4 regions of the Mesorhizobium sp. M1365 genome follow, and region 1 is predicted to be linked to each of the others. Evidence: predicted binding sites of a transcription regulator. Region 1 holds the regulator's gene; each other region holds the start of a gene.
What was found. Region 1 encodes PhoB, which activates phosphate uptake and scavenging genes when phosphate is short. Its sites were predicted from a motif close to TGTCATNNANCTGTCAT; they were not measured.

Region 1 (5,747 bases):
GCACCATTCCGGCGGCCATTATGGCCACGGCGGAAGTCTGCACCGACAGGTTCCAGAGATTGCGTGGCGTCAGGAAGGTCCGGCTGTCGAAGTCGAACGGATTGACGCCGAGCCGTACGCTGGAAATGACATGCAGGCCGACCCAGATGACCAGCAGCGCGCCGACCATGCCGAGCATGCGCGTGTCGAGTTCGGTTGCCTTGAGAAATCGGGCAACGATGCCGAGCTCGGATTCCCGTGCCCGGTCTGCCGTGCTGTCGACCGGCGTGTTGGACGTCGTGTCGGTCATGATGTTTCTCCCGCCGGGTTGCCGTCTGCCGCGGATGCCGGAAGCAGCCTAGAAGTTATCCGCCGGAAGCGGAAAAACAACTCTTGTTGAAAAACGCCGCGGCGAGCGGCCGCGGCGTTCGGACTTCTCGGAAACGTCGGCTCAGTTGCAGACTGCAACAGTGCCAGCCGTCACGCCGGCGCAGACCTCTTCTTTCTTGATCCAGCCGGCGTCGATGACGACGTTGAGGTTGTCCTTGGTGATGGCGACCGGGGTCAGGAACAGCGACTTGACGGTATTGCCGCCGGGCGTGGTGAAATCCTTCACGCCGGCAATGTCGGTCATCTGCTTGCCGTCGGCCAGCTGCGAGGCGATCTCGGCGGCATTCTTGCCGAGCTCGCGCGCATCCTTCCACACCGACACGGTCTGTGTGCCGAGCGCGATGCGGTTCAGCGCGGCGTGGTCGCCGTCCTGGCCCGAAACCGGAACCGATCCGGCCAGCCCTTGCGCTGTCAGCGCGGCGACGACGCCGCCGGCAGTGCCGTCATTGGCCGCGACCACGGCATCGACCTTGTTGTCGTTGGCGGTCAGGAACTGTTCCATGTTCTTCTGAGCGTTGGCCGGCAGCCAGCCGTCGGTATAGGCCTCGCCGACATTCTTGATCTTGCCGCTGTCTATTGCCGCCTTCAGCACCTCCATCGAACCGGCAAACAGGAAATCGGCATTCGGATCGGAACCCGAACCCTTGATGAAGACATAGTTGCCTTCCGGCTTCACCTTGAAGACTTCCCGGGCCTGCATGCGGCCGACTTCCTTGTTGTCGAAGGTCAGGTAAAAGACGTCCTTGTTCTCGATCAGCCGGTCGTAGCCGACAACCGGAATACCTTCGTCCAGCGCCTTTTGCACGGCCGGCCCGATGGCCGAGGCGTCCTGCGCCAGGATGATCAGTGCGTTGGCGCCCTGCGAGATCAGGCTCTCGACGTCGGTGAGCTGCTTGCCGGGGTTGGACTGTGCGTCGGCGGAAATATACTTGTCGCCTGCGGCCTCGATGGCCGCCTTCATTGCGGCCTCGTCGGTCTTCCAGCGCTCTTCCTGGAAGTTCGACCAGGAAACGCCGATGACCTTGTCTTTAGCCTGCGCCACCGACGCCAGCGCCAGCGTCATGGCGACACCCGCCAGAATGGCGGTCGTGAATTTCTTCATCATATCCTCCCTGCGCCGCGTACGGCGTGACCAATTGGCTCAAAGACCAGCTTAGAAGCTCTAATTTTTTCGAGCCTCGAAAAAATACTGGTCCGATCTCCGGCTGCTGTCAACATCGATTCTGATGGATTTTGATGACTCTGCGAGTTTTTTCGAGCGTCGGAATAAACGATGACAGCGCCACCTGCATCTGACACTATTTGCCTCATCCGACACTATTTGTCGGACATTACCGACGGCTTCCGGTTCATGAGCGGCCGCGGCAACCGGGAGGAAAGCAAAACAATGTCGGTCGGAATCCGCCATGACGATTTGCGCCGGCGCAACCGGGCGATGGTGATCTCGGCGGTGCGCCGGGCCGGCCAGCCATCGCGTACTGAGATCGCAGCTACCACCGGCCTCAGTCATTCGACCATATCGGCGATTTCTTCCGACCTGATACGGGAAGGCATCCTCGCCGAGAGCAAGCCAAGTGAGCCCGTTTCGTTGAAACGCGGTCGTCCGCAAGTCGGCCTCGCCCTCAACCCGGAAGCGGCGGCGGTGCTGACCGTGGTGTTGTCGCTGAATTTCCTTTCGGCCGCCATTATCGACTACACGGGACAGGTGGTCGCCGAGGAACAGCGCCGGCTGGACACGCTGACTATGCCGCGCGACGAGCTGATCCGTGAATGCATGGCCATCGTCCGGCGCCGGCTGCAGGATCCAGATCTTGACGTCCGCAGTGTCGCCCGCATCGCCCTGGCGATTCAGGGCATTACCGACTCCCCTGCACGCGCCATGCTGTGGTCGCCGATCACGCCGCAGACCGACATCGCCTTTGCCGACATGCTGGAGGACGAATTCGGCATCCCGGCAACGGTGGAGAACGACTGCAACATGATGGCGGTGGCTTTGCGCTGGCGCAATCCGGATCGCTATCGCGATGACTTCATCGCCATCCTGCTTTCGCATGGCATCGGCATGGGGCTGGTGCTGAAGGGCGAACTGTTCACCGGGACGCATTCCTCGGGCGGCGAATTTGGCCACATGATCCATCGTCCGGGCGGCGCGCTCTGCCGTTGCGGGCGGCGCGGCTGCATCGAGGCGTATGCCGGCAACTACGCCATCTGGCGCAACGCCAGGCAGATGAGCGAAGACAGCGAACCGGTCGCCGACGTCAGCGACGCCGACATGCGCGCACTGGCGGCCCGGGCGCGCGAGAAAGATGGGCCGGAACGCGAGGCCTACCGCAAGGCCGGCGAAGCGCTGGGTTTCGGTCTCGGCTCGCTGTTCGCGCTGATCGATCCGGCACCGGTCGCGATGGTCGGCGCCAGTGCCGCCGCCTTCGATCTGATCGAGCCGGCCTTGCGGAAGGCAATCGCCCAGACCGCCGGCGGCCAGCATTCAGGCTCGATCTCCTTCGATACAGAGCCGAACGAATTGCCTCTGATCCGCGAAGGCTGCGCGATGCGGGCGTTAAGCTTCGTCGACCAGGAGATTTTCGCGCCGGGCGCGCAAATGAGGCCCAGCGTCAGAAAGAACGTAGCCTGACCAGGCGGGTCAATCTTCCCTGATCGCATAGCCGGCGCCGCGGATGGTGCGGATGACATCCGGCATCCGGCCGTTGTTGACGGCTTTGCGCAGCCGCCCGACATGCACGTCGACGGTGCGTTCGTCGATGTAGATTGTCTCCCCCCAGACATTATCGAGTAACTGGCTGCGCGAGAAGACACGGCCCGGATGCCGCATCATGAACTCGAGCAGCCGGAATTCGGTCGGCCCGAGCCTGATTTCGCTCTTCTTGCGATAGACCCTGTGCGATTCGCGATCGAGCACGATGTCGCCGACCTTCAGCACGCTGGACAGCACTTCCGGCTTGGCGCGCCGCAGCAGCGCCTTGACCCTGGCCATGAATTCCGGTGTCGAAAACGGCTTGACCAGATAGTCGTCGGCGCCGGTCGAAAGACCGCGCACCCGGTCGCTCTCCTCGCCGCGCGCGGTCAGCATGATGATCGGCAGCCGCTCGGTTTCGGGGCGCACCCGCAACCGACGACAGAGCTCGATGCCGGAAACCGCTGGTATCATCCAGTCGAGCACCAAAAGGTCGGGCACATTCTCCTGCAAACGGATCTCGGCTTCGTCGCCGCGTGTCACCACCTCGACCTGGTAGCCTTCGGATTCGAGATTGTAGCGGAGCAGCACACCCAACGGCTCCTCGTCCTCCACCACCATTATGCGTGGTGCGATCATCGGCTGGGCACCCCCATCATGTCACCGGTGCGGACATTGTCGTTTCGTCCTGCTTCGGACGATTGACCGGCAATTGCTCGCCGGTCAGCACATAATACGCATTTTCGGCGATGTTGGTGACATGGTCGCCGATCCGCTCCAGATTCTTGGCGCAGAACAGCAGGTGCGTGCAAGCGGTGATGTTGCGCGGATCTTCCATCATGTAGGTCAACAGCTCGCGGAACACGGACGTGTATTTAACGTCGATGCGCTCGTCGGCGGCACGAAGCTTGGCCAACGCGGCCGCATCGCCTGCAGCATATTCCTCGATGACACCCTGCACCTGGATGAGAACCAGCTGCGCCATCGCGTCGATGGAATGCGACAGGTCCCGCGGCGTGGCGCTGAGGCCGACCGCACTCACGCGCTTGGCGATATTCTTGGCAAGGTCGCCGATGCGTTCGAGGTCGCCCGCCATGCGGATCGCTCCGACCACATGGCGAAGATCGTGGGCCATCGGCTGGCGTTTGGCGATCAGGGTGATGGCGCGGTCGTCCAGTTCGCGTTGACGCGCATCCATGATGGCGTCGTCGGAAACGACGCGTTGCGCCAGCACGTTGTCGGAATTCAACAGCGCCTTGGTTGCCCCGCCGACCATCGAACCGGCGAGGTCGGCCATGTCGCGGATCAGCTTGCTGATCTGCTCGAGATCCTCGTCGAAAGAAGCGACTGTGTGTTCGCCCATGGTCCTGTCCTCATATGCATGATCGGAACGGCTCAGCCGAAGCGGCCAGTGATGTAGTCCTGCGTGCGCTTCTCGCGGGGCGACGTGAATATCTTCTCGGTCCGGTCGAACTCGACCAGTTCACCCAGATACATGAACGCCGTCTGGCGCGACACGCGCGCCGCCTGCTGCATGTTGTGGGTGACGATGACGATCGTGTAGTCGGCTTGCAATTCGTCGATCAGTTCCTCGATCTTGGCAGTCGACAGCGGGTCGAGCGCCGAAGCCGGTTCGTCGAGCAGAATGACTTCCGGCTTCACCGCCACGGTGCGGGCGATACAGAGCCGCTGCTGCTGGCCGCCGGACAGGCTCAAGCCGCTGGCGTTGAGCTTGTCCTTGACCTCGCTCCACAGCGCGGCGCGCTTCAACGCCTGTTCGACGCGGCCGTCCATCTCGGACTTGCCGAGGTTCTCGTAGAGCCTGACGCCGAAGGCGATGTTCTCGTAGATCGACATCGGGAACGGCGTCGGCTTCTGGAACACCATGCCGATCTTGGTCCTGAGGAGGTTGAGATCCTGCGACCGGTCGAGAATGTTCTTGCCGTCGAGCAGCACCTGGCCCTCGGCCGTCTGTTTTGGGTAGAGCTCATAGATGCGGTTGAACACACGCAGCAGCGTCGATTTCCCGCAGCCCGAAGGGCCGATGAAGGCCGTGACGCTGCGCTCGGGCAGCGACAGGCTGATGTCCTTCAGCGCCTTGCTCTGGCCGTAGTAGAAGTTGAGGTTCTTGACCTCGATCTTCGTCTTCTCGGCGACCGTTTCGGCCATCGTCATGTCTGGGGACAACATCTGTGTCATCTGTCCTCTCTGCGTCCGGTAAGGCTGCGGGCGAGGATGCTCAAGCCCAGAACCGTCAGGGTGATTATGAGTGCGCCGGTCCACGCCAGTTGCTGCCATTCCTCGTAAGGGCTGAGAGCGAACTGGAAGATGGTCACCGGCAGGCTGGCCATCGGCGCGTTGATATTGCTGCTCCAGAACTGGTTGTTGAGCGCGGTGAAGAGCAGCGGCGCCGTCTCGCCGGAAATGCGTGCTATCGCCAGCAATATGCCGGTGACGATGCCGGACAATGCGGCGCGGTAGGCGACCGAACGGATCACCACCCAGCGTGGCGCGCCGATCGCGGCACCGGCTTCACGCAACGCGTTCGGCACCAGGTTGAGCATGTCTTCAGTGGTGCGCACGACCACCGGAATGACCAGGATGGCAAGCGCAACGGCGCCGGCAATGGCCGAGAAATGTCCCATTGGCCGCACCATCAGCTCATAGACAAACAAGCCTATGATGA
Region 2 (5,747 bases), on a different contig from region 1:
TCGGAAAGCACGCTCGGCGACTATTCCTACATGATGCAGGACTGTGGCGTCTGGTGCGTGACGATCGGCAAATTCGCCAACATCGCCGCCAGCGTGCGCATCAACGCCACCAACCATCCGACCTAGCGGCCGACGCTGCACCATTTCACCTATCGCGCCTCGGATTATTGGGACGACGCGAGCACGAGAGCGAATTCTTCGCCAAGCGCCGCGCCAAACGCGTCACCATCGGCCACGACACCTGGCTCGGCCACGGCTCGACCATCCTGCCCGGCGTCACCGTCGGCCATGGCGCGGCGGTCGGTGCCGGCGCGGTGGTGTCGAAGGACGTCGCGCCCTACACCGTCGTCGCCGGCGTACCGGCCAAGCCGATCCGCGAACGCTTCGACCGCCGCACCGCGGAGCGCTACCAGGCGCTCGCCTGGTGGGACTGGGACCATGCAAGGCTGCGCGCCGCGCTCGACGATTTCCGCGAGCTGGAGGCCAATCAGTTTTTGGAGAAGCATGGGGGTTGACGCCCTGAATAAGTCAGCCGCTCAGGCAAATGTCCAAAATAATAGAAAGAAATCCTAACGTAATAAGAATAGCAACACCAGTCTGATTTAACCTGATAAGTTCTATAAATTTTTTGTCATAACCAATATCTATAAGCGATTTGGTTTTTTCCTCAACTTTATTTGCAAAATTTATCGTAACTAGAACGATTAAAAAAATGAGAATCATTAGAATAATGGCCGCGTCACGCCCATTTCCATAATTGTACAAGTATCCAGATATTGGATGGTTCAAGCTACCAACCCGATATATGGACGTCAAAACCAGGGCCACTGTGAAACTCATCGCAGCGACTACCCCTGCAGCATACAGTCGCAACCACTGGCGCCAACGTAGCAATTAGGAAGCCTCTCTTTGATACGAGTTTGAATCTTTATTTCAATCTTGATGATGTGGAAACCCCGGCAGCATCACTTGGCGAATCATGCCTTTGATATTCTACTTCTTGGCACGGTTTTCATGTCCCTGACACATCGTCGGGGCAGGACGCGGCCTTCCTTTGGAGATCGCAATGCCTGTTTCAGTCAGACCTTCGCTCGCCGGATTCTTTGCCGGCTCGAACCCGACCCCTCCGGTGCATCTCGGCAGGCGCTACGACACCTCTGGTAATTTTCTCAACGAGCCCGGCAACACGGTCGTCTGCCATCTCGTCAACGGCTCGGCTTCGGAAGCGGTGATCATCGACGTGCGTGAGCGCATGCGCGCCATGCCTGATGCCGACGGGCTGGCCTTCACGCCCGTCTCCAGCCTGCACATGACGCTGTTCCAGGGCATCATCGAATACCGCCGCCGGCTTCCCTATTGGCCGGAGGATGTGCCGCTCGACACCAGCATCGACGACATGACCCGCCTCTATCAGGAACGCCTGAACGGCTTCGAAGGCTACGGCGCCTTCAAGATCAAGGTCGTCGATGTCGTGCCGACGGGCTTGACCGTTGCCGGCGCAACCGATGAGGACGTGCATATCCTGCGCGCATGGCGCGATGCCTTGTCGGCGCCTTTCGGATACCGGCATCCCGACCACGACACTTACGTCTTCCACATCACGTTCGCCTACCAGATCCGGCGTCTGGCGGACGAAGGGGCGTCCGAGTGGCAAGATCTGTTCGACGATTGCCTCTCGCTGTTTGCCCGCCAGGCTCCGGTGATCGAGCTGCGGCCACCTGCCTTTTGCCGCTTCAGGGACATGGAGCATTTCGAGGAGTTGCTGATCCTCGGCTGATCCCATCCAAGCCGCCCGGACGGCAGCGGTTTGGGTCAACTCGCCTTCGCGCCAAACGCGCCTGTGGGCAGTAACAAAACTGACATCAATCCGACACCGCAGGTTCATGCCGTTGCGCTAGCGAGGGTTAACAGACCTTCAACCGCGACTGGACTGGAACTTACCCATGTCAGCAACGCCAGAAATGTCAGCAACGCTCGAAATTCGCGGCGTCACCCGCCGGTTCGGCAAGAACACCGCTGTCAGCAATGTCGACATCTCGATTCCGCACGGTCAGATGGTCGGCATCATCGGTCGCTCCGGCGCCGGCAAATCGACGCTTCTGCGCATGATCAACCGCCTCATCGATCCGAGCCAAGGATCGATTTTTTTTGACGGCGCCGAAATTTCCCGGCTGCGCGGCTCGCCGCTCCGACGCTGGCAGCGCGACTGCGCCATGATCTTCCAGCAGTTCAACCTGGTGCCGCGCCTCGATGTGCTGACCAATGTGCTGCTCGGCCGGCTCAATCACCGTTCGACCGTGTCCAACCTATTTAGCATGTTCTCCCGCGGTGAATGCGCCGAGGCGGTTGCAGCCCTCGAGCGCCTCGACATCGCCCGCACCGCCCTGCAGCCGGCCGGCACGCTTTCCGGCGGCCAGCAGCAGCGCGTTGCGATTGCGCGCGCCATGATGCAGCAGCCGAAGGTGTTGCTGGCGGATGAGCCGATTGCCTCGCTCGATCCGCTCAACGCCAAGGTGGTGATGGATTCGCTGCAGGACATCAATTTGCGCGAGGGCATCACCGTCATCACAAATCTGCATACGCTGGATACGGCCCGCACCTACTGCAACCGCATCATCGGCATGGCCGCCGGCAAGGTCGTCTTCGACGGCCCGCCTGAAGCCCTCAACCGCGAGGCCGTGCGCATGGTCTACGGCGCCGACAGCAATGGCGGCGAAATCTCCGAGGCCATCACCTCCACCAGTGTCGCCATCAAACAGAAAATCGCTGCATCCGCCGGACCGCTCGAGCCCGCATTCCCGGGATATTGAGAACGACCTGATCGCCCGCCCGCGTCAAAGGCACCTGTCAAAAAATTCGAACGCTACCGGCGCGAGGCCGAGACCAACAGGAGAGAGATAATGTTCAGGAAGATGGTTTTTGGCGCCGTTTCATTGCTCGCCATCGCGGCAAGCGCCGCTCACGCCCAGGATATCAAGGAATTCCGCATCGGCATCCTTGGCGGTGAAAACGAAGCGGACCGGCTGCGCAACTTTCAGTGCCTCGCCGATCACCTGAAGTCCGAATTCGGCTTCGAGAAGGTCTCGCTGTTCCCGGCCGCCGACTATGACGGCGTTATCCAGGGCCTGCTCGGCGGCACGCTCGATTTCGCAGAGCTTGGCGCGTCGGGCTATGCCAGCGTCTACCTCAAGGATCCGAACGCCGTGACCCCGATCCTCACCACCCAGCAGACCGACGGCGCGACCGGCTATTATTCGATCGGCCTGGCGCTGAAGTCGTCCGGCATCACCGACATCAAGTCGGCCAAGGGCAAGAAGCTCGGCTATGCCGACCCGGATTCGACCTCCGGCTACCTGATCCCGCTGACCCAGATCCCGAAGGACACCGGCGCTTCGAACGAAACCTTCTTCGCCTCGACCCAGTTCAATGGCGGCCACGAGAACAACCTTCTCGCGGTTCGCGACGGCAAGGTCGATGTTGCGATTGACGACTCCTCGGGCATCGGCGACTTCAAGAACGGCTACACCTCCGGCACCTTCCACAAGGAAGTCGCCAAGGGCGCCGTGGACCCCAACGATTTCGTTGAAGTCTGGCGCTCCGGCTTGATCCCGAACGGCCCGCTGGTCGTGCGCACCGCACTCGGCGGCGACATGAGCGCCAAGCTCGCCAACTTCTTCACCGGCCTGCCGGCCAAGGACAAGCCTTGCTTCGAGGCCATCGAAGGCGGCGATTTCACCGGCTATGTTCCGGTGAAGCCGGACTTCTACAGCGTCATCGTCGAAGCCCGCAAAGCCGCGATCGGCGGCTGACGACAATTTCGAAAAGGACGGCGTCCATTAGAGCGACGTGCGTCCACTTGGACGCACAAAGTACGCTCTAACACTTAGATGCCGCATCGTGCTTTCCGAAAGTCGACTTTCGGGCCGATGCGGTCGCCGCCCTTTTTGTGTGTCCGCTCGTGACCCCGTATGACCTTCGCCGCTACAATTCGTTCAGACGCGGTCCGGCAGGCAGCAGACGCCTGGCGACGCCAGACGTCCTTGCGACGGTTCTACACGGCGCTCGGCATCGGCTCACTGCTTGTCGCCATGTGCACAGCCATGTGGTTCGCCGACGAGGCCAATGCCGGACATTTCTTCGATCGGCTGCCGCACATACTGGATTTCCTTAGTTGGCTTGTTCCCAAGGACTGGAACGACGTCTGGCGGGCGCTGTTCGACATCGCATCGCCGCATGACAAGGGCAGCCAAGAGTTCAACTTCCCGCTTGGCCGCGTCTATCTCTGGGGCGGCTTTTATCTACCCGAATATTTCGAGCTGATGCTCACCACGCTTAACGTGGCGCTGGTTTCCACTTTCATCGGCTTTGTCTTTGCGGTGCCCTTTTCCTTCATCGCCGCGCGCAACTTGACGCCCAGTCCGATGCTCAGGCTCGTCGTAAAGCGCTTCATGGAACTGCTTCGCGCCTTCCCCGAGATCGTCATTGCCGGCCTGTTCGCAGCCATCCTCTCGACCGGCCCGGTCGCAGCCATCATCGCCATCGGCCTGCATTCCATCGGCGCCCTCGGCAAGCTCTTCTACGAGATCAACGAAAACATCGACATGCGCGCCGAAGAAGGCCTGCGCGCGGTCGGCGCCAACTGGTTCGAGCGCGTGCGCTTTGCCGGCCTGCCGCAAGTGCTGCCCAATTTCATGTCCTACACGCTGCTCAGGATCGAGATCAATGTGCGTATCTCGACCATTATCGGCGCGGTCGGCGGTGGCGGCATCGGCGAGGAACTGAAGCTCTCCATCTCGCGCGGCTTCGGCGCCAAGACGCTGGCATTGGTGCTGCTGCTGTTCACGACGATCTTCCTCGTCGACCAGTTTTCCGCCTGGCTACGCCGCAAGCTCGTCGGCGAGCAGGCATTCATGATGGGTGCCTGACCATGATCCCAAAAAGTGGATTCCGGTTTTTGGAAAAGATCATGGCAAATCAACAAGAAGACGGCCCATGGCCGCAATGACCGCCGATGAGATGCGGTCGATCGAGGAGCGCTTTCCCCAAGTGTTCCGGCGGCCCTTGTACAAACGCTTCGGCCCGCTGGTCCTGTTCACAGGCATCCTGCTCTATCTCCTCTACGCCTTGTGGTTCTTCAGCCTGCCGCAAGTGCTGAGGGAATCGCACTGGGAGCGCCTGCCGCTCTTCCTGACGCAATGGATCAGCTACGATCTGCAGCCGGAATTCCGTCTCGACCAGCCTCAGATCACACCCAGATACCCGCGTTTTTCGGCGCTCGGCGAAGACCCGCATCCCGATTGGGTCATCACCAACGCCAACGGTTCCTACACCATCCTGATCGACGGCCGGGCCAAATCGGTCATCTTCGACAAGACCGAGGCGACGCTGGTCGCCAATGGCCAGGCGGTGCCGATGTCGTTGACCAGCGGCAAACCGGTAATATCCGGCCCGGTGCCGGAGTGGATCACCGCGCATGACGATGAGATCGTCGCCAGGATGGGCTTTGCCGGCGAGGTCCGCATAACCGTCGATCGCGTCAAGGTCCGCAAACGCTTCCTCGGCTGGGCGAATTTCGTCTTCGACACACGCTCGCCCTTCTTCGGCAAGTCGCCCGGCGAGGTGGTCTCGTTGCTGATGTCCGGACCCCAGCTCAAGCCGGGCACATCAAACATTGCGCTGGCCGCCGACAATATCTGGAACAACGCCCAATGGCAGCATGGCGACGTCTGGACGAAGCTGTTCCAGAC
Region 3 (5,747 bases), on a different contig from region 1:
CAGCCAGCCGCCGATGAGCAACGTGCCGCCGATCGGCGCCGACATCGGGAACAGCCGCGAGCCAAGGAAGTCGCGGGCCAAAAGATCTCCAGAGAACAGCAGAAGCCCGACGAGAAGGATGAGGCTTCCGGTTCGCAGGATGCTATTGCCACCGAGCAGCCCGACGGCAAGGAAGACCGGCGCATGCAAGAGCAGGAAGGATGCGGCCGTACCGACGAAAGCGCCGCCGAGATGTGCCGCCGCCGCCGAAAGCGCCACGCCAGCCGCGCCGCATAGGCCGCCGGCAAAAACCAGAATGCGGCCGTCTGCCGCGTGTTCATCCGTGCTCATGTCCACGCCTCCGTGATTCCTGGCGACCGCCTGAGATAGTGCCGCGAACCGTGTCAGGATTTGCCGGCTTCCGCCAGCATGTCGCGTTCGCGGCGCGACTGGACCAGCCAGTTATAGGCCGCTCCGCCCGCCATCAGAATGGATGTGCCGAGAAACACCGAGCGCATACCGAAATGGCCGCCGGCAAAGCCGCCGAGCAACGGTCCGGCGACCTGCCCGACATATTGCGCCGAGATCGACAAGCCCAGCACGTTGCCGCCGACCCCGTCGGGCACATTGTGGCGGATGACGCTGGTGATGCAGGGCAAAAGACCGCCAAGCGCCAGGCCCATCAGGAAACGCAGGCCGACGAGTTGCCAGCCCTGGGTAACGAAGGCCTGCGGGATCAGCAGCAGCGCCGAGACGGCGAGTGCGGCAACGATGACGTTCCAGTGGCCGATACGGTCGGCGAGCTTGCCGAGCCGCGACGCCGACAGGATGGCGCCGAGCGCTGCCGCGGACATGACGATGCCGGAGACCAGCGTGACCTGGCTCTGATCTTCGATGAGCTGCTGGACATAGACGGTGATGATCGGCTCGATCGACATGGTGGCGAAACTCAACAGCATGCCGGTCGCGAGCATGGTGACGACGGGGCGCTTGTCGGGAATCTGCGACCAGCCGTCTTTCACTTTTTCTTCCGACGCGGCCTTGGCGGCAACCGGGCGAGGGGCCTCCTTGATCAGCAAGGTGGTTGCCAGAAAAGCCAGGAAAATGACGCCGCCGGCGAGCAGGAATGTGGCGCGGATGCCAATCAGCGGCGGCAGCGCGCCGCCAAGCAGCGGACCGACCAGGGCACCGGCCGTGATGCCGGCCGACAGCACGCCCAGCGCCCAGCCGGAGCGATCCTTCGGCGTCTGCATGGCAACCAGGATGGTCGAGCCCGAAGAATAGCCGCCGGCAAAGCCGATCAGCAGGCGCAAGAGCACCAATTGCCAGACGGTCTGCACCATGCCGGTCAGCGACATACACAGCGCCATGCCGAAACTGGCTCGCACCAGCATCAGTTTGCGGCCGTAGCGGTCGCCTAGCCGCCCCCACAGGGGCGCGACCAGCGCGGCAGCAAGGAAGGTGGCGCCGTAGGCGATACCCGACCACTGCACGATCGCCGCATGGCCCTCGGCGCCCAGCTGCTCGACGTAAAGCGGCAGGAAGGGCAACAGCAGCGTCATCGCTACAAGCGTGCTGAACGAGCCGGCAAAACACACGGCGAGATTGCGGCGCCAGTGGACGTTGTGCGTGGCGCGGTTGGCGTCTTGCGGCATGTCTGTCCTGTCCGGTCAGCTTGCATGAAACTTGCTGTGGATACCAATCTGGGATACCAACCTGGTATCTGTCATGAACGCAAGCCCCGTCGCTGTCAATGCGGGCCTCTCAAACATGATCGACAAAGGCCGGCGTGATCGGCCAACGCCGGCCAGTGACCCGATTGCCGGAACGAATGACCTGAACGGAACGCCAATGTCGCAGATGCAGAACGTCGAAAAGCAGCTTCGCGAGATGATCCTCGGGCTCGAGATTGGTCCCGGCGAGCGGCTGACGGAGCGCTGGGTCGAAAGCCGCTTCGGCGCCTCGCGCACGCCGGTCAGGGCTGCGTTGCTGCGGCTCGAGACCGAAGGCCTGATCTGCCGCGACGGCCGCGGCTGGACGGTCTCGCCAATCAATCTTGCCGAGCTGGAGCAGATCGCCGTCTATCGCGAGGCGGTCGAGGTCGCGGCAGTCAGGCTGACTTGCACCTTGCAGGACAGAAGTGCCGTCGAAATCATCGAGGCGATGCTCGATTCTTGCGACGACAAGACGCCGCGCGAGGAATGGCATCGCGTCGGCAGGGATTTTCATATCGAGCTGGCACGCCTGTCAGGCAACGAGTTCCTGTTCAGAGCGGTTCGCGATGCGATGACGCGCCTGTCGCGCGCCCGCTGGCTCGAGGTTCGCGACGAGGCAGCGCTCGGCCGCGCCTGGGCCGAACACCATGCCATTCTGTCGGCGGTGCGGGCCGGCGATGCCGATACCGCCGCCCGCCTGCTTTCGGCCCATATCATCGGCAGCCGCGACCGGCTGGTGACCTCGCTGCGCAACGACCGGCGCGGCCTGCGCGCCCGTGGATTTGCCGTCGTCGCTTGAGTGAGGATCGGCTGCCATTGATCACGAAAAGAGCAGATGAGCGAAGAATGCTACTTTCGGTCTCGCTTCGCAAATGCCGATGGCGTAAGAGCGGCGATGGAAAACAACCGATTTGACACACCCGTGACCGTCAAGGGCGCGGCGGGAAGCAATCAGCTCTTGCGTACGGCCCGCGAGGCTTCCGACTACCTCCTCAACAATTGGCCCGGCAAGCGCAGCCCCAAGCACCGCGAAGCGTTGCAAGCCTGTCATGATGCGCTGGCCGGCGACAAGCCGGCCATGAACGCAAGACGGGCCTTCATTGCCGCCGCTCGTGAAGTGAACGTCTTCGTCAGCGACAAGGCGCCTGCCTGAGGCATAGCGGGATTTGACCGAGGCCCGGCCCGCCTGGCAGCCCGGATATCATCACTCTGCCGTTTCGGTTTTGGTTTGGGACTCGCTCTCGCCCTCGGGCTTCGATCGCTCCTTGGCTGCGACCTTGGCAGCCTGCTTTTCCGCCTTCTTGGCAGCCTTCTGCCGGTCGCGTTCCTTGCGTTCCTGACCGTAGTTCGGTGCTCGTGCCATATCGTTTCCTTTCGTTGTGCTTGGCCTTTGCCTAGGAGCATTGGACCGCAAACACAACACCGCAAGGCACGATCGGGCTCCATATCTCGGCGCAGTCCGGAGAGCCCGGCTTTTCAGGCGCCGTCGCGGTCGAGAACGAGATCGGCCGGCCCGAACCGGTCCTTTGCCGTGAATTGCTGGTGCCAGTAGGGATAGAGCACGGGCGGCCTGCTGACCACATCGAGCCGTGTGCGCTCCTCATCGGCAAGCACAAGGCTTGCAGCGGCGATATTGTCTTTGAAATGGGCTTCGGTTCGTCCGCCGATCACCAGCGAACTGACAGCGGGCCGGCCGAGCAGCCAGGCAAGCGCCACCTGCGCCGCCGACACGCCGTGATTATTGCCGATATCGATCAGCGTGTCGACGATCCGCCACAGCCGGTCCTCGTCGCGGATCGGCGGTTCCGACCAGCCGCTGAGCTGGCGGGCGGTCGGCTGGTCACGGTGGTATTTGCCGGACAGCAACCCGCCGGCAAGCGGGCTCCAGACCAGCACGCCGAGCCCCTGGTCGACCGAGATCGGCAACAATTCATACTCGGCCTCGCGCGCTTCCAACGTGTAATGGATCTGCTGGGTGACGAAGCGCGGCTGGTGATGACGGTCGCTGATCCCCAGCCCCTTCATCACTTGCCAGCCGGAATAATTGGAGCAGCCGACATAACGGACCTTGCCCTGCGCGACCAGCGTGTCGAGCGCGGCGATGGTTTCCTCAAGCGGTGTCAGGCCATCCCACTCGTGCAGGAAATAGATGTCGATGACATCCGTCCTGAGCCGCTTCAGGCTCCTCTCGCATTCGCGGATCAGATGGTAGCGCGACAGGCCTTCATCATTGGGGCCTTTGCCGATCCGCATGCGCGCCTTGGAGGCGATCAGCACGTCGCCCTTGCGCTTGCCGCCGAGCGCCTCGCCGATGATCTCTTCCGACACGCCGTTCGAATAGACGTTGGCGGTGTCGATGACATTGACGCCGGCATCGATGCAAAGGTCGATCATCCGGCGCGCCTCGTCGAGGTCGGTCTTGCCGACCGCCGAAAACGCGCCGCCGCCGCCGAACGTCATGGTGCCCATGGTCAGCGTTGAAACCTTCAGCCCGGAACGGCCGAGAGTGCGGTATTCCATGTCGTATCCTCACAATTTATCGGGAAAGGGCGTTGCAGACGACAGCCCTCAATGAACCAGCTATTTGTAGGATAATTCGTTCCGCTTGTCGCCCGTTCCGCAGGGCAAGCTCGATCACATCTTGCGGATTGAAACGCACAGCCAGCTCAGTAGTGGCTGCAATAAAACCGTCATTGCCGGCCTATGCTAACATCGGTCCAGCGCTTCGATTTCCGGCCGCCGGGCCGGGCGGCAGAGCGCCTGACAGCGGCCGGCAAGGCCTGTAAGCGGAGCAGCGTAAATGACCGAGATAAAACAGAATTCCCCGGCCAGGGACTGGCTGGAAGCGGAACTCGCCGACACGCTGGATGAAGACTATGAGCTGGAAATCTCGGAGCCGGCGCTGTCGATGGAGATCGCCAAGATCTACAAGAATGCACATCCGCCATCGATCGACCGCCTGCAGTATTTTCGCGATCTCATCACGCTGCAATCCGAGTTGATCAAGCTGCAGTCCTGGGTCGCCTATCACAAGAAGAAGCTCGTCGTGGTTTTCGAGGGCCGCGACTGGGCGGGCAAGGGTGGTGTTATCAAGCGCATCACCCAGAGGCTTAATCCGCGCATCTGCCGCGTCGCAGCACTTCCGGCGCCGACCGAGCGCGAGAAGTCGCAATTGTATTTCCAGCGCTACGTTCCGCATCTGCCGGCCGGCGGCGAGATCGTGCTGTTCGACCGCTCCTGGTACAACCGCTCCGGCGTCGAGCGGGTAATGGGCTTTGCCCAGCCGGATCAGGTCGAGGAGTTCTTCCGCGACGTTCCGGATTTCGAACGCATGCTGGTCCGCTCAGGCATTACGCTTGTCAAATACTGGTTTTCGATCACCGACGAGGAGCAGCAGATGCGCTTTTTGATGCGCATCCATGACCCGATGAAGCAATGGAAACTGTCGCCGATGGACCTCCAGTCGCGCGTGCGCTGGGAGCAGTACACCAAGGCCAAGGAAGAAACGTTCGCCCGCACCAATATCCCGGAAGCCCCGTGGTTCATCGTCGAGGGCAACGACAAGAAACGGGCACGGCTGAACTGCATCGACCATCTCCTCAAGCAGATGCCCTATGAGGAGGTGCCGCACGAGGAGATCACACTGCCGGAGCGCGTCTTCAATCCCGAATACGAGCGCCAGGTACTGCCGCGCGAACTGTATGTGCCGGAGAAGTACTGACTAAAGCGGCGAGGAGGGCGCCGCTCCATGGCGGCACCCTGCAACAAGCTAGGTGCGCTCGATGATGACATGCGTGGCCTTCGGCGTCGCGACCTGCTCGCTGCAGCGATAGCCGAGCTTGGGCATGTCGATGCCGGCAAAAAGGCTCTCGCCGGCGCCTAGCAGGACCGGTGAGATCGCCAGATGCATTTCGTCGATGATCTTTTCCTTGAGATATTGCCGGATCGTAGAAACGCCGCCGCCCAGCCGTACATCCTTACCGTCAGCCACTGCCTTCGCCTTCTCCAGCGCTGAGTGGATGCCGTCGGTCACGAAATAGAAGGTCGTGCCGC
Region 4 (5,747 bases), on a different contig from region 1:
GGTGCCGCCGACCGTGTAGAACGCCCTGCCCTGCCCGCCCTTCAGCAATTTCGCCCGCGCCAGTTGCTCGCGCGTGATCCTTGCCGCCTGGGTCAGCGAGTTCTTCGCCATGTCCTGCAGGCGCAGGCCGCCCAACGGCAGCGTGATGCCGTCACCGATCGTCTCACCATCGATGTCGATCAGCTCGAGGCTGCCGCCGCCAAGATCGCCGGCGATGCCGTTGGCCGGATGGAAACCGGAAATGACGCCGAGCGCCGAATAATGGGCTTCCTCGCGGCCGCTCAGCACCTGGATCTCGGTCTTGAGCACATCCTCGGCGCGGTGGATGAAGTCGGGGCCGTTGACGGCCTCGCGAGCGGCGGCGGTCGCCAGCACATACATGCGCTCGGCGCCGGCCTGGTCGGAGAGTGCGCGGAAACGGCGGAACTCTTCCATCGAGCGCGTCACCGCCTCGGGATCGAGCTTTCCGGTCGAAACGATGCCGCGGCCGAGGCCGGCCAGCATCTTTTCGTTGAACAGCAAGGTCGGCGAACGCGCCAGCCCCTCATAGATGACAAGACGGATCGAGTTCGATCCGATATCGATGATGGACAGCGGTCGGCGGTCCTGAAGCCGGCCCTGGGACGCTGAAATCATCAGCCCGTCGCTGCGTTCTGTTTCTTGCGGCGCTTGAACTGCGCGATGCGCTTGGGCGCATGCGACTTCAACGCATCGCCCCGTCCGGACAGGCTCGGATTGGTCATGAAATATTCCTGCGCGTTGAACGGTTCCTCGCCCTCCTCCAGCACGACGCGCCGGGAGGTTCCGTCAGCCAATACGTCGAAACTTTGCTGGTTGTCCATGATGTTGCCGAGCATGATCTGGCCGAGCACCTGTTCATGCACAGTTGGATTGGTGATCGGCACCATGGTCTCGACGCGGCGGTCGAGATTGCGCGGCATCAGATCGGCCGAGGAGATATAGACGATCGCCCCGTCCGAGGGCAGGCCGTGGCCGTTGCCGAAGCAATAGATGCGGCTGTGCTCGAGGAAACGGCCGACGATCGACTTCACCCTAATGTTCTCCGATAGGCCGGGCACCTGCGGTCTCAGGCAGCAGATGCCGCGCACGACGAGATCGATCTCGACGCCGGCGCGGCTGGCATCGTAGAGCGCATCGATGACGATCGGGTCGACCAAGGCGTTCATCTTCATCCAGATGCGGGCCGGCCTGCCCTCCAGCGCGTGGCTGATCTCATCCGAAATGTGCTGGAGGATGCGGTCGCGCAGCGTAAACGGCGAGATGGCCAGCCGCATCTGCTCGGCCGGCTCGGCATAGCCGGTGATGAAGTTGAACAATTGGGCGACATCGCGCGCGATCGTCGGATCGGTGGTGAAGAAGGACAGGTCGGTGTAGATGCGTGCCGTGACCGGGTGGTAGTTGCCGGTGCCCAGATGCACGTAATTGCGCAGCCTGCCATCCTCGCGCCGCACCACCAGCGACATCTTCGCATGGGTCTTCAGTTCGAGAAAGCCGAAGACGACCTGGACGCCGGCGCGCTCGAGGTCGCGGGCCCAGCGGATGTTGGCCTCCTCGTCGAAGCGCGCCTTGAGCTCGACCAGCGCCGTCACCGACTTGCCGGCCTCGGCGGCGTCGACCAGAGCGCGTACGATCGGGCTGTCGTTGGAGGTGCGGTAGAGCGTCTGCTTGATCGCCACCACTTCCGGGTCGGCCATTGCCTGGCGCAGGAACTGCACCACCACGTCGAAAGATTCGTAAGGATGGTGGACGATGATGTCCTTCTCGCGGATCGCCGCAAAACAATCGCCGCCATGCTCGCGGATGCGCTCGGGAAAGCGCGGATTGTAGGGGGTGAATTTCAGATCGTCGCGGGCGACGGCGACGATCTCCGAGATCTGGCTGAGCGCCAGCGGACCGGTGAGCACGCTGATCCGGCTTGCCGAGACGCCGAGCTCGCCGGCGACGAAATCGCGCAATTCGGCCGGCATCAGCTTGTCGAACTCGATGCGGATGACCGAGCCGCGGCGTCGGCGCTTCAGCGCCGTCTCGAACAGCCGCACCAGATCCTCTGATTCTTCCTCGACCTCGATATCGCTGTCGCGGATGATGCGGAACGTGCCGGAGCCCTTGACCTCATAGCCGGGGAACAGCTTGCCGATATAGAGACTGACCGCCTCTTCGAGCGGAATGAAGCGGACATGATGCTTGCGATCCGGCAAACGGATGAAGCGCCTCAGTGCCACCGGCAGGCGCAGAAGCGCGCTCATTTCCTCGCCGTTCTTGCGATGGCGCAATTGCAGCGCCATCGAGAAACCGAGATTGGGAATGAACGGAAACGGATGCGCCGGGTCGATCGACAGCGGCGTCAGGACCGGAAATACCTGCTCCTGGAAATGGTCCTCGAGCCAGGTCTTCTCGTCCTTGGTCAGGCCATCGCGGGTGATGCTTTCGATGCCTTGTTTGTCGAGCAGCAGCATCAGCGCCGAAAGGCTGTTCTGCTGGTCCTCCTGCAGGCGCTCGACCTCGCGCAGCAATTGTTCGAGCTGCTGCTCGGGAGTGCGCCCATCCGGGCTCTTCAGCACGATGCCTTCGCGCACCTGGCCGGCAAGACCAGCGACGCGGACCATGAAGAACTCGTCGAGGTTGGCGGCCGATATCGACAGGAAGCGAACGCGCTCGAGCAGCGGGTGATTGGCGTTCAGCGATTCCTCGAGCACGCGCCGGTTGAATTGCAGCCAGGAAAACTCGCGATTGACGAAGCGATCGGGATTGCCGCCTTCGGGGCTCGCCGCCTCGACGGTGATGAATTCGTTCTGCACCGGCTTCAGTTCGTTCATGGTTCCCGCTCTTCCCACACCGTTCGACGAGCACAGCCTTAACCGGCTTAACTTATCCTCTGACAGGCTTTTGCGACAGTTTCATTTCATCGATCTTGCAAAGAGACGGGTTATGATCCAGATGCAATCGACGAGATCAGGAGACGACGATGGCAGGCGGTTCCATTCCCCATTTCCAGAACGATGCGGGCTACCCGGCAATCGACATCGGCGTCAAGGAATTCATGTGCACCGGCGCCAATCCGCCTTTCGACCATCCGCATGTATTTCTCGACATGGGCGACGACAATGAAAAGGTCTGCCCCTATTGCTCGACGCTCTATCGCTATTCGCCGAAACTGAAGGCATTGGAAACGCAGCCGCCGGGCTGCCTCTATATCGACCAGGCCGCCTGATTCTTCCGCGACAAGCCTGATGCAGGAAACGCAGTCCCGGCAGGTGGTCATCGCCGGGGCGGGCGTCGCCGGGCTGACCGCGGCACTGGCCTTCGCCGAGCGCGGCTATCGGGTAAAACTGTTCGAACAGGCGCAGCACCTCGAGGCTGCCGGCGCCGGTATCCAGCTTTCGCCCAGCGCGACGCGCATCCTACGGCAGCTCGGCGTACTCGATCGGCTGCTGGCGACGGCGGTGCGCCCGGAGGCAGTCGTGCTCAAGGATGCCGCCACGCTGCGCAAGCTGGCGCGCGTACCGCTTGGCCAGGCGGCCGACACGCGCTGGGGAGCGCCCTATCTCGTTGCCCACCGCGCGGATCTGCAGTCAGCGCTGATGCAGCGGATAGCCGAGCGGCCCAAGGTCGAGCTTGTCACCGGTGCCCGCGTCTGCGGCGTCGCAACCAGACCGAATGGCATCACCGCAACAGTCGAGATTGCCGGCACGACCATCGAAACCGAAGCATCGTTGCTGGTCGGCGCCGATGGCGTCTGGTCGTCGGTGCGAGAAACGCTTGCCCGCAACGCAGCCGATTTCCGGAGAAGCCGGTTTTCGGGCGAGCTTGCCTGGCGCGCCACGGTGGCCGCGGACAGCCTTGCCGGACAAGCCTTCAGGGCGATCGGTGCGCCCGATTGCGTTACCGCATTCCTCCATCCAGGCTTCCATATGGTCGCCTATCCGGTCAGCCGTGGCACTGTCTTCAACCTCGCGGCCTTCACCAAGGGCGAGCGCATCGCCGAAGGCTGGTCGGGGTATGCCGACCCCGCCAGCCTCGCCAGCGCCATGCGCGGTACCGCGCCGGCGCTGGTTCGCCTAGCGAACGAGGCGGCGCAGTGGACGGCATGGCCGATCCACATTGTCGAGCAGCGGCGGTGGACGACGCCGCAAGGCATCGCGCTGATCGGCGATGCGGCGCACGCGATGACGCCGTTTGCCGCACAGGGCGCGGCGATGGCGATCGAGGACGCGGCGACGCTTGCCGGCTTCGTTGCGGCCTCCACAGCCGATCTTGAGGGGGCGCTTGCCGCCTGGGAACAGGCGCGGCGGCCGCGCGTCGCCCAGGTCGCCCGCCGCGGCGCCGTCAATCGCCTCGCCTGGCATGCGGCCGGGCCGGTGGCGATGGCCCGCAACCTGTTCCTGGCGATGCGCTCGCCCGAAAAACTCGCCGCCGATCTCGACTGGCTCTACGGCTGGCGGGCGTAGGACGTTCGGCGGTCCTAAGTCGCCCGGTCAATTGTAAAGCCGCATCGACAGGCCGAGCGATGCCGGCAGCGGGTTCCACCAGCCGGTGCGCAGCCCGGCGGTGCGCAGTGCCGCCGCCGCCCAGGTGTTGCAGCCGACCAGCGCGTTGAAACGGCCATTGCCTTCGAAGAAACGATCGAAACGGGAATACGCCGCATTCTCGATCGGCATGGCCCCGCTCGGTCCCTGCCGGAAGCTTCCCGCAATGTAATCGAGCAGCGCCGTAAACCGCTCCTCGCCGATGTCGAAGCCGGCGACGTCGGGATGCGGCTCGGCGATTTCGCCTGAAATGTCGACATGCATCACCGAGGCATCGACGGTCAGCGCCTTCATCACCGGCACTGCCTTCAGTTCCGACCAGGTCGGCGTCTCGAGATAGAAGGCGCGGCCGCCCCAGCCGAAGACGATGTAGCGGACCTCCGCCACGTCTGCTGGAATGCCGGCATCGACCAGGAAATGGAAGCGCCGGCGCACATCGTCGTCGACCGGGATGGCGATGTCGGTGTGGATCGGATTTTTCAGCACCAGGATGCGGTGGCTTGAGCCGATCGGATCGGCAACTGCCGCCGGCCAGAGCGGGCGCGGCAGCAGTGTGCCCAATGCCACCGCAAGGACTGCTGCAACGACCAGCAGGCCAAGAAAACGGGCAAGCTTCTTCATGGGAAAGGCATAGAACAAGCAATGCTCAAGGTGAAGCCCCTCCGAAAGTTGCACAGCTGACTTAGAGCTTGACGCGTATCCTCCCCGGGAGGATACGCTGAGGCATGTCAGATCACCTCCACGCCTCGCATCCTTCCATCATAAAGCGCCTGAAGCGCGCGCAAGGCCACCTTGCGGCGGTGCTGGCGATGATCGAGGCGCATCGCCCTTGCGTTGACTTGGCGCAGCAGCTTCATGCCGTCGAAAGGGCCATCAGCAGCGCCAAGCGCGAGCTGATCAACGATCACATCGAGCATTGCCTGACCGACAGCGTCGAAACCGGCGGCAACTCGCTGGCGGAACTCAAGCAGCTGGCGAAATATCTATGAATGCCATCGTAGCCCGCATTCTGGACTGGCTCGGGTTCGGCTCGCACGCCGCACATCATCACGGCGATCACGGTCCGCACGGTCACAGCCATGGCGTCATCGACGCGACAATTGCCACCACCGACCGGGGCATCTGGGCAATCAAATGGTCGTTCGTGATCCTGGCCATCACCGCGGCATTGCAGATGGTCGTGGTTGCGTTGTCGGGGAG

Region 2: phnC (phosphonate ABC transporter ATP-binding protein) is a predicted target of PhoB. The motif match lies at 1,858-1,874, and genes of this name have one in related genera.
Region 3: ppk2 (polyphosphate kinase 2) is a predicted target of PhoB. The motif match lies at 4,372-4,388, and genes of this name have one in related genera.
Region 4: NKH04_RS17585 (RNA degradosome polyphosphate kinase) is a predicted target of PhoB. The motif match lies at 2,910-2,926, and genes of this name have one in related genera.

The regions. Positions count from the first base shown of each region.
Region 1 is NZ_JAMYLG010000002.1:253,939-259,685, reverse strand. Features, by position in the region: gene NKH04_RS03420 (sugar ABC transporter permease) at 1-289, opposite strand, end outside; gene xylF (D-xylose ABC transporter substrate-binding protein) at 431-1,471, opposite strand; gene NKH04_RS03410 (ROK family protein) at 1,757-3,001, shown strand; gene phoB (phosphate regulon transcriptional regulator PhoB) at 3,011-3,700, opposite strand; gene phoU (phosphate signaling complex protein PhoU) at 3,717-4,424, opposite strand; gene pstB (phosphate ABC transporter ATP-binding protein PstB) at 4,457-5,260, opposite strand; gene pstA (phosphate ABC transporter permease PstA) at 5,257-5,747, opposite strand, start outside.
Region 2 is NZ_JAMYLG010000045.1:19,633-25,379, forward strand. Features, by position in the region: partial or broken gene NKH04_RS28580 (DapH/DapD/GlmU-related protein) at 1-515, shown strand, start outside; gene NKH04_RS28585 (DUF1868 domain-containing protein) at 1,067-1,777, shown strand; gene phnC (phosphonate ABC transporter ATP-binding protein) at 1,944-2,810, shown strand; gene phnD (phosphonate ABC transporter substrate-binding protein) at 2,901-3,809, shown strand; gene phnE (phosphonate ABC transporter, permease protein PhnE) at 3,969-4,925, shown strand; partial or broken gene phnE (phosphonate ABC transporter, permease protein PhnE) at 4,993-5,747, shown strand, end outside.
Region 3 is NZ_JAMYLG010000012.1:40,014-45,760, forward strand. Features, by position in the region: gene NKH04_RS15910 (DUF423 domain-containing protein) at 1-330, opposite strand, end outside; gene NKH04_RS15915 (multidrug efflux MFS transporter) at 384-1,634, opposite strand; gene NKH04_RS15920 (GntR family transcriptional regulator) at 1,831-2,493, shown strand; gene NKH04_RS15925 (DUF982 domain-containing protein) at 2,590-2,847, shown strand; gene NKH04_RS15930 (hypothetical protein) at 2,899-3,057, opposite strand; gene NKH04_RS15935 (aldo/keto reductase) at 3,171-4,214, opposite strand; gene ppk2 (polyphosphate kinase 2) at 4,495-5,415, shown strand; gene NKH04_RS15945 (dihydrofolate reductase family protein) at 5,464-5,747, opposite strand, start outside.
Region 4 is NZ_JAMYLG010000014.1:63,453-69,199, forward strand. Features, by position in the region: gene ppx (exopolyphosphatase) at 1-636, opposite strand, end outside; gene NKH04_RS17585 (RNA degradosome polyphosphate kinase) at 636-2,837, opposite strand; gene NKH04_RS17590 (zinc-finger domain-containing protein) at 2,987-3,232, shown strand; gene NKH04_RS17595 (FAD-dependent monooxygenase) at 3,252-4,469, shown strand; gene NKH04_RS17600 (TIGR02117 family protein) at 4,497-5,168, opposite strand; gene NKH04_RS17605 (metal-sensing transcriptional repressor) at 5,273-5,536, shown strand; gene NKH04_RS17610 (cation diffusion facilitator family transporter) at 5,533-5,747, shown strand, end outside.